2 regions of the Moryella indoligenes genome follow, and region 1 is predicted to be linked to the other one. Evidence: predicted binding sites of a transcription regulator. Region 1 holds the regulator's gene; the other holds the start of a gene.
The links. The regulator HrcA, encoded in region 1, represses chaperone genes, less so after heat shock. The targets are predictions, from matches to a motif close to TGTTAGCACTCNNNNNNNNNGAGTGCTAACA.
Positions count from the first base shown of each region.

Region 2: J2S20_RS01415 (Hsp20/alpha crystallin family protein) is a predicted target of HrcA. The motif match lies at 1,932-1,962, and genes of this name have one in related genera.

Region 1 is NZ_JAUSTO010000001.1:186,082-189,401, reverse strand. It holds gene J2S20_RS00885 (3D domain-containing protein) at 1-427, opposite strand, end outside; gene J2S20_RS00880 (RlpA-like double-psi beta-barrel domain-containing protein) at 625-1,182, opposite strand; gene hrcA (heat-inducible transcriptional repressor HrcA) at 1,398-2,438, shown strand; gene grpE (nucleotide exchange factor GrpE) at 2,440-3,150, shown strand; gene dnaK (molecular chaperone DnaK) at 3,259-3,320, shown strand, end outside.
Region 2 is NZ_JAUSTO010000002.1:17,472-20,791, reverse strand. It holds gene J2S20_RS01425 (Crp/Fnr family transcriptional regulator) at 1-151, opposite strand, end outside; gene J2S20_RS01420 (ZIP family metal transporter) at 367-1,158, shown strand; gene J2S20_RS01415 (Hsp20/alpha crystallin family protein) at 1,400-1,849, opposite strand; gene J2S20_RS01410 (pyruvate kinase) at 2,045-3,304, shown strand.

The DNA of each region.
Region 1 (3,320 bases):
AAGTCTGAGTCTGCTCATCAGATTCTTCTGCCGCGCTGTTCTCGCTCTGCACGGCCTTCAGCCACTCCTCATCCATCTCCTGGCGCTTTGCGATCAGGGTATTCTGTGCGACGATTCTGGCACTCTCAAGCTCCGGGATATCCAGCTGATCGATCTCCGGTAGCTCTGCCGGGCTCTGGATGGCGCTGCTGCCCAGATGTGTACGCAGCATGGGGCTGTTCTCTCCCGTGTCTGTTTGCACCAGTTCTGTATTATCTGCGGCAGTCTGCGTCTCCGCCTCTGCAGAGGTCGCCTGGATGCCTGACTGGGAACTGTTCGCGGCATAGGTCTTTTTTGAGAGGCCGAGTACAGTCAGCGGGGAGAAGACAAGTGCCATAACCACGAGATATATGGTGGCCTTCTTGATTGGCAACAACATCTTGAACATTTTCGTAAAATCCTCTTAATAATTATGTAATATTTTTACACGCCTATAATAACACGAAAAGTGGGGTTGTCAATAGAAAAGTGGGAGAAAAATGCAAAAAAAAGCATAAAAATGGGGGCGAAATGGTTACTTCGCCCCGGCTTGTTGACATGATATGGATAAACTTAAGATTTGAGATGAAAGTAAAATGTTAAGCTTTACCGGATCAAAAACACTTCCAGATACTGAAGCCCATGTGTCTCCGCCTCGGCCTCCGTGCTGTAATAGACGTCCACCCAGTTGCCGTGCACGCCCCGGTCCTCGACCGTGTAGATCAGCTCGCTGTTTGCGAGACGTATTTTGCTGCCCGCCGGGATTACAGACCAGTCTGTGGAAACCGTGTGCCCCACCTGAGGAGCGGAGCCGTCCGCACTGCGCTCGCCGTGCGGATTGGAGTAGCCGCTGGTGCAGAAGATTCCGAGTGACACTTCCGTCTTGCTGTCAGCTGCGGCAGTCTCTGTAGAGACTGTGTCCGTGGCGGCTGCATTTGCAGCGGCGCCGTCTTTCACAGGCTCCGCGTTTCCTGTCTCTGTACCCTTCTGAAAGGAAGGACCGGTGCTGCTGTCCTGCTCGGCCTGGGCACTCTGCTCAGCGGATATGGCAGGCTGACGATTTTTTCGTATCTTTGCCGCATAGCTCTCAGCCGGCGCTGCGAGCAGGAGAGCTGCAGAGAGCACCAGAGTGGTGGAGAGGCGAAGCATACATATATTTTTCATAGAAAGCTCCTTTGATTTCTCATATGTTACATAATTGTTACGAACACTTTACTATAGCCGGAGAAGGATTGCAAGAGCTATCTGCGGGGGGAATATGCCTGAAATGGTGAAATTTTACGAAAGCAGTTGACAAAGCTGGTCGGCTGGAATATATTAGGCAATGTAGATGTTAGCACTCCTGATAATTGAGTGCTAATAACGGAAGGGAGCGGTACATGGAACTGGACAATCGCAAGATTATGATTCTGAAGGCGGTGATCAGGAATTACATGGAGACCGGAGAGCCGGTCGGCTCCAGAACCATTTCGAAGCTCCCGGACTGTAAGCTCAGCAGCGCCACGATCCGAAATGAGATGTGTGATCTGGAGGACATGGGATATCTGATTCAGCCTCATACCTCTGCGGGGCGCATTCCCTCCGATCAGGGCTATCGCTTCTATGTAGATGAGATCCTGAAGGAGAAACAGGCCGAGGTACAGGAGCTGAAGGATCAGATGTTTCAGCGGGTGGACCGCCTGGAGCTGGTGCTGAAGCGGATGGCGCGACTCATTGCGGCGAAGACGAACTACGCGGCGATGATCAGCAGTCCCAGCGCGCACAAGGCGAGGATCAAGCTGCTGCAGCTCTCACGCATGGATGCTCACAGGCTGCTCGCGGTGATTGTTGTGGAGGGGAATATCATTAGCAACCGTATCATTCCTGCGGAGACGGAGATCAGCGATCAGGAGCTCCTGAATCTGAACATACTCCTCAACACGACACTGAACGGCCTCACGATCAATGAGATCAATCTGGATATTATGCGTCAGCTGAAGCAGGATGCAGGGGCTCAGAAGGAGCTGGTCGAGCACATCTTAAACGAGCTCTCGGAGTCCTTCTCGAATGACGAGGATCTTCAGATTTACACCAGCGGAGCCACGAATGTGTTTAAGTATCCTGAACTTACAGATGGCAACAGCGCGAGCCGGATCATAGATACCTTTGAGGAGAAGGACAGGCTGCGCAGGCTCCTGAAGGAGGTCAATACCGGCGAAGACGAGGAGCACCACGGGATACAGGTGTTCATCGGCGATGAGTCTCCGGTACCGGAGATGAATGACTGCAGCATGGTCACTGCGAATTATGATCTTGGCGGCGGACTTCGGGGCACGATCGGCATTGTCGGGCCGAAGCGCATGGATTATGAGAAGGTGCTCACCACGCTGCGGAGTCTTATGAGTCAGCTGGATCAGCATTTTGGAAGGGATGAGACTTAGAATGAACGAGTACAGAAAAGAGGACGGAACGGAGCAGAAGGAGAAGGTCGCAGGGGCAGAGACAGAGGTAAATGCTCCTGTCGGCGGGGAGAGCTCCGGGCAGGCAGAGTGTGAGGCGCAGCGGACTTCTAAGGAGGCGGAGGAAGTCTCTGAAAACCAGCCGGAGGAGCAGAAGAGCTCCGAGGAGCTTGCGGCGGAGGCCGCGGCTATGGCGGCTGTGGCTGAGGAGAGTGATAAGTCTGCGCCGGAGACGGGACGGGCAAAACCGAAGCAGGACGCAAAGGATGAGAAGATTGAGGAGCTCACGGACAGATTGAAGCGAAACCTTGCGGAGTTTGATAATTTCCGGAAGCGCACGGAGAAGGAAAAAATGGCGATGTTTGATCTCGGAGCTAAGAACGTGCTGGAGAAGCTCCTTCCTGTGATCGATAACTTCGAACGGAGTCTCGAGAGCGCACCGGACGCGCCGGAGCTTAAGCCCTATGCGGATGGTATGGAGATGATATACCGTCAGCTCCTTAAGAACCTGGAGGAGGCGGGGGCGAAACCCATGGATGCGAAGGGCAAGCCCTTTGACCCGGCCCTGCACAACGCAGTGATGCACGTAGAGGACGAGAGCCTCGAAGAGAATGTCGTTGTGGAGGAGTTTCAGAAGGGATACTACTACAAGGACGGCGTGCTGCGGCACAGCATGGTGAAGGTCGCAAACTGAGTTCTGAGGGCTTAAGAGCGGCAACAGGATATTACAGACAGGGCTTCGGCGACTGCCGGGGCAGAATCATAACAGAATAAATCAGGATATTATCAGGAGGATAAACTTATGGGCAAGATCATCGGCATTGATTTGGGAACAACCAACAGCTGCGTGGCGGTTATGGAGGG
Region 2 (3,320 bases), on a different contig from region 1:
GATCTCCGATATTCAGAATGGCCTCATTTTTCGGATAGGCATGTCGTTTGGCCTGCAGTGTATGAAGAACCTCTGTGTAAGCACTCTCAGGAATGCCTGTGAAGAGTCTGCACTGCTGTAAGCTGTGGTGAATCGCGTTTATTTGCAGCATGGCGCCCTCCTGTGAACCGTTATGGTTAAAAAAGACTAATAAAAAGTGTATATCGAGTATGGAAGGACTGTCAAGCGTTGCACTTGGTATAAAAATATGAGAAAGTATTTCTGAAAGCTGTGCTATACTGTTTTATCAACTTGCATAGGATCGCCGCATGAAGTTCGCAAAAGCTGTAGATACAGTGCTTACAGGAAAGACAGGAGGATATGATTTTGCGCGATGAGATATTGCAGACAAGCTACGGCCTGCTGATCCCTTTTCTGGGAACAGGACTTGGCTCAGCCTGTGTGTTTTTCATGAGAAATGAGCTTCGTCAGGATGTGCAGAAGATACTGACGGGCTTTGCTGCGGGTGTTATGGTGGCAGCCTCTGTCTGGAGTCTTCTCATTCCGGCGATTGAACAGGGAGCGGAGCGGGGGAAGCTTGCTGTGCTGCCGGCAGTGCTTGGATTTTGGCTGGGAATACTCTTTCTTCTGCTCATGGATCATCTTGTACCTCACCTGCATCAGTTCAGTGATGAGGCGGAGGGACCGCGGAGCAGACTGAGAAGGACGACCATGATGGTGCTTGCGGTGACACTGCACAATATACCGGAGGGCATGGCGATCGGTGTGGTTTACGCCGGTTATCTGGCAGGAAATGCGAATATTTCTGCGACAGCGGCGCTTGCGCTGGCCCTTGGTATTGCGATTCAGAACTTCCCGGAGGGCGCCATTATCTCCATGCCGCTGCATGCGCAGGGGGAGAGTCGCATGAAAGCTTTCGTGAACGGTGTGCTCTCCGGTGCGGTAGAGCCGGTGGGAGCGCTTCTCACAATTCTCGCGACAGCTCTTGTGCTTCCGGCCCTGCCTTATCTGCTGAGTTTTGCGGCGGGCGCTATGCTCTATGTGGTTGTGGAGGAGCTGATTCCAGAAATGTCAGTGGGAGTTCACTCCGATTTTGGCACGCTGGCTTTTGGTCTTGGCTTTAGTCTGATGATGTATCTTGATGTAGTGCTTGGTTAGAAATTGCCGCGGAGATACGGCGAGAAGCGTTGTGCTGGCTATGAAAAACAGAAATGGGTGAGACATCAAAATATTCTGTAAAGAGAAGCATCGAAAAGACTCCGCCCGGCAATCACTGACTGCCGGGCGGAGTCTTAGAGTTTCAAACAGTATTAGCGCACAGGCATGCATTCATAGCTGTGTACTTTTCGCCTGAGAGTATGCAGGCTTCAGACAGAGTGCCTGTCTGCGAGAGCTGTACTTAGCCCTCGATTTGAATGTAACGCTTCTCCGGAACCTCTGGCTGCGCGGACTTCTTCGGTACACTGAGTTTCAGAATACCATCCTCAAACTTTGCGGAGATGTCCTCCTCACGGAGATTTTCGCCGACATAGAAGCTGCGGCTCATTGAACCGGCGTAACGTTCTCTTCGAATGTAGCGGCCATTTTCTGTCTTTTCTTCCTTATCAAGTCCCTTTTCCGTGCTGATGGTCAGGTAACCGTTGTTCAGCTCCGCATGAATTTCATCCTTCTTGAAGCCGGGGAGATCGATCGCAAGTTCATAGCTGTTGTCGGATTCCTTGATATCAGTCTTCATAATGTTTTTGGCATTCTTTCCGTAGAGGGGATTTCTTCTGCCGAAGAAAGCGCTGTCAAAATCGTTCATCCAATCATCAAAGAGATTCTCACCAAATACACTGGGCATATACATCATAATGCTTCCTCCTTTTATACTGTGGCAGGTTTTTAAAACCCTGCTGTTCTTTTTGTTCTATAGAGACTATAACATATGTTATTAGCACTGTCAACATGCGAGTGCTAAAAATTTAAAAAATCCTTTCATTTGACATTTTCAGAGAGAATTTCTACTATGTAGGCGAAGAAAATGATGCAGAGAGGTAAGTATATGGAACTGTACGGAACCTTTGGACCGTCTTGCTGCGAGACGGAACTCCTAAGTCGCATGCTGGATGCAGGAATGACAGGAATACGTCTGAATCTGTCTCATGGTAATCTTTTGGAGCATCCGGAATGGCTTTATAACTGGCGAGAGGCCCAGTTGCGCTCCGGGCGCCATGCTGAGCTGATGATTGATCTGAAGGGAGCGGAGCTCAGAATCGTAGAGCTGAAAGGGAAGAGCTTACTCTGCGGAGGAGAGCTTGTAAATCTTTATGCCGGAGCTGTCCCTGATACCGGAGGCCCCGTCCGGATCTCGCCTGATTTGGAAGCGCAGCCGGAAAGTCAGCAAAAAAACCAGCCGGAAGGCAAGGACAGTTATCTGAAGAAGTTATTTCTTCATGGGGATGAGTCTTTGACAGAAAATGTCGGGACAGCGGGGTCAGCAGAAACTGTGTTTTCCTCTCAAGCTGTCTGCCATATGGGGATTCCGCAGCCGCTTTACAGGGCACTCCGGAGCGGACAGCATCTGTTTATCAATGATGCGGAGCTTGAACTCGAGGTGCTCCCACCGCGCAGGAGCAATTTTTATCCATCGGTCGGAATGGAGCGGCCGAAGGAGGGAAAGGCTGCAGCTGAAAGAGATCACGATTTGTCTTTCGTCAGTATGCCGCTGTCCTGCCGGGTGCTTCGCGGTGGCACGGCGGCTCCCGGAAAGAGCATTGCCCTGAGAGGAGTGGAGATTCCGCTGCCCGTTCTTACCCCTGAGGATATCGAAAACCTCGCACATGCGCGGGAGGCAGGTGTCACGGCGGTGATGCAGCCCTTTGTGGAGTGTGGAGAAGATGTGGAGCTGCTTCGGAGAGAGCTGTCTGCCCGCGGTCTTTCGAAGCTTCGCATCTTTGCAAAGATAGAAAACCAGGCGGGGATAGAGCATCTGGATGAAATCATGGCTGCTGCAGATCATATTGTCATCGCCCGCGGGGATTTGGGGAGCAATATCGGATTTCTGAGGCTTCCGAAAGCGCAGGAGGAGATTGCACGGCGCTGCCGAGCCGTAAAGAAGCCCTTTATGGTCGTGACGCAGCTGCTTCATTCTATGACAGAGCACAGTGTACCGACGAGGGCGGAGCTCTCGGATATTTATCTCGCAGTGCGTCAGGGGGCATCTTCGCTGATGCTGACGGGCGAGACGGCGATCGGGAGCTATCCGCTGGAGGCGATGCGCTGGCTGCGGGATATTGCTGAGGCCTCAGCAATTCAGGATTGAACCTGTGGATTATTTG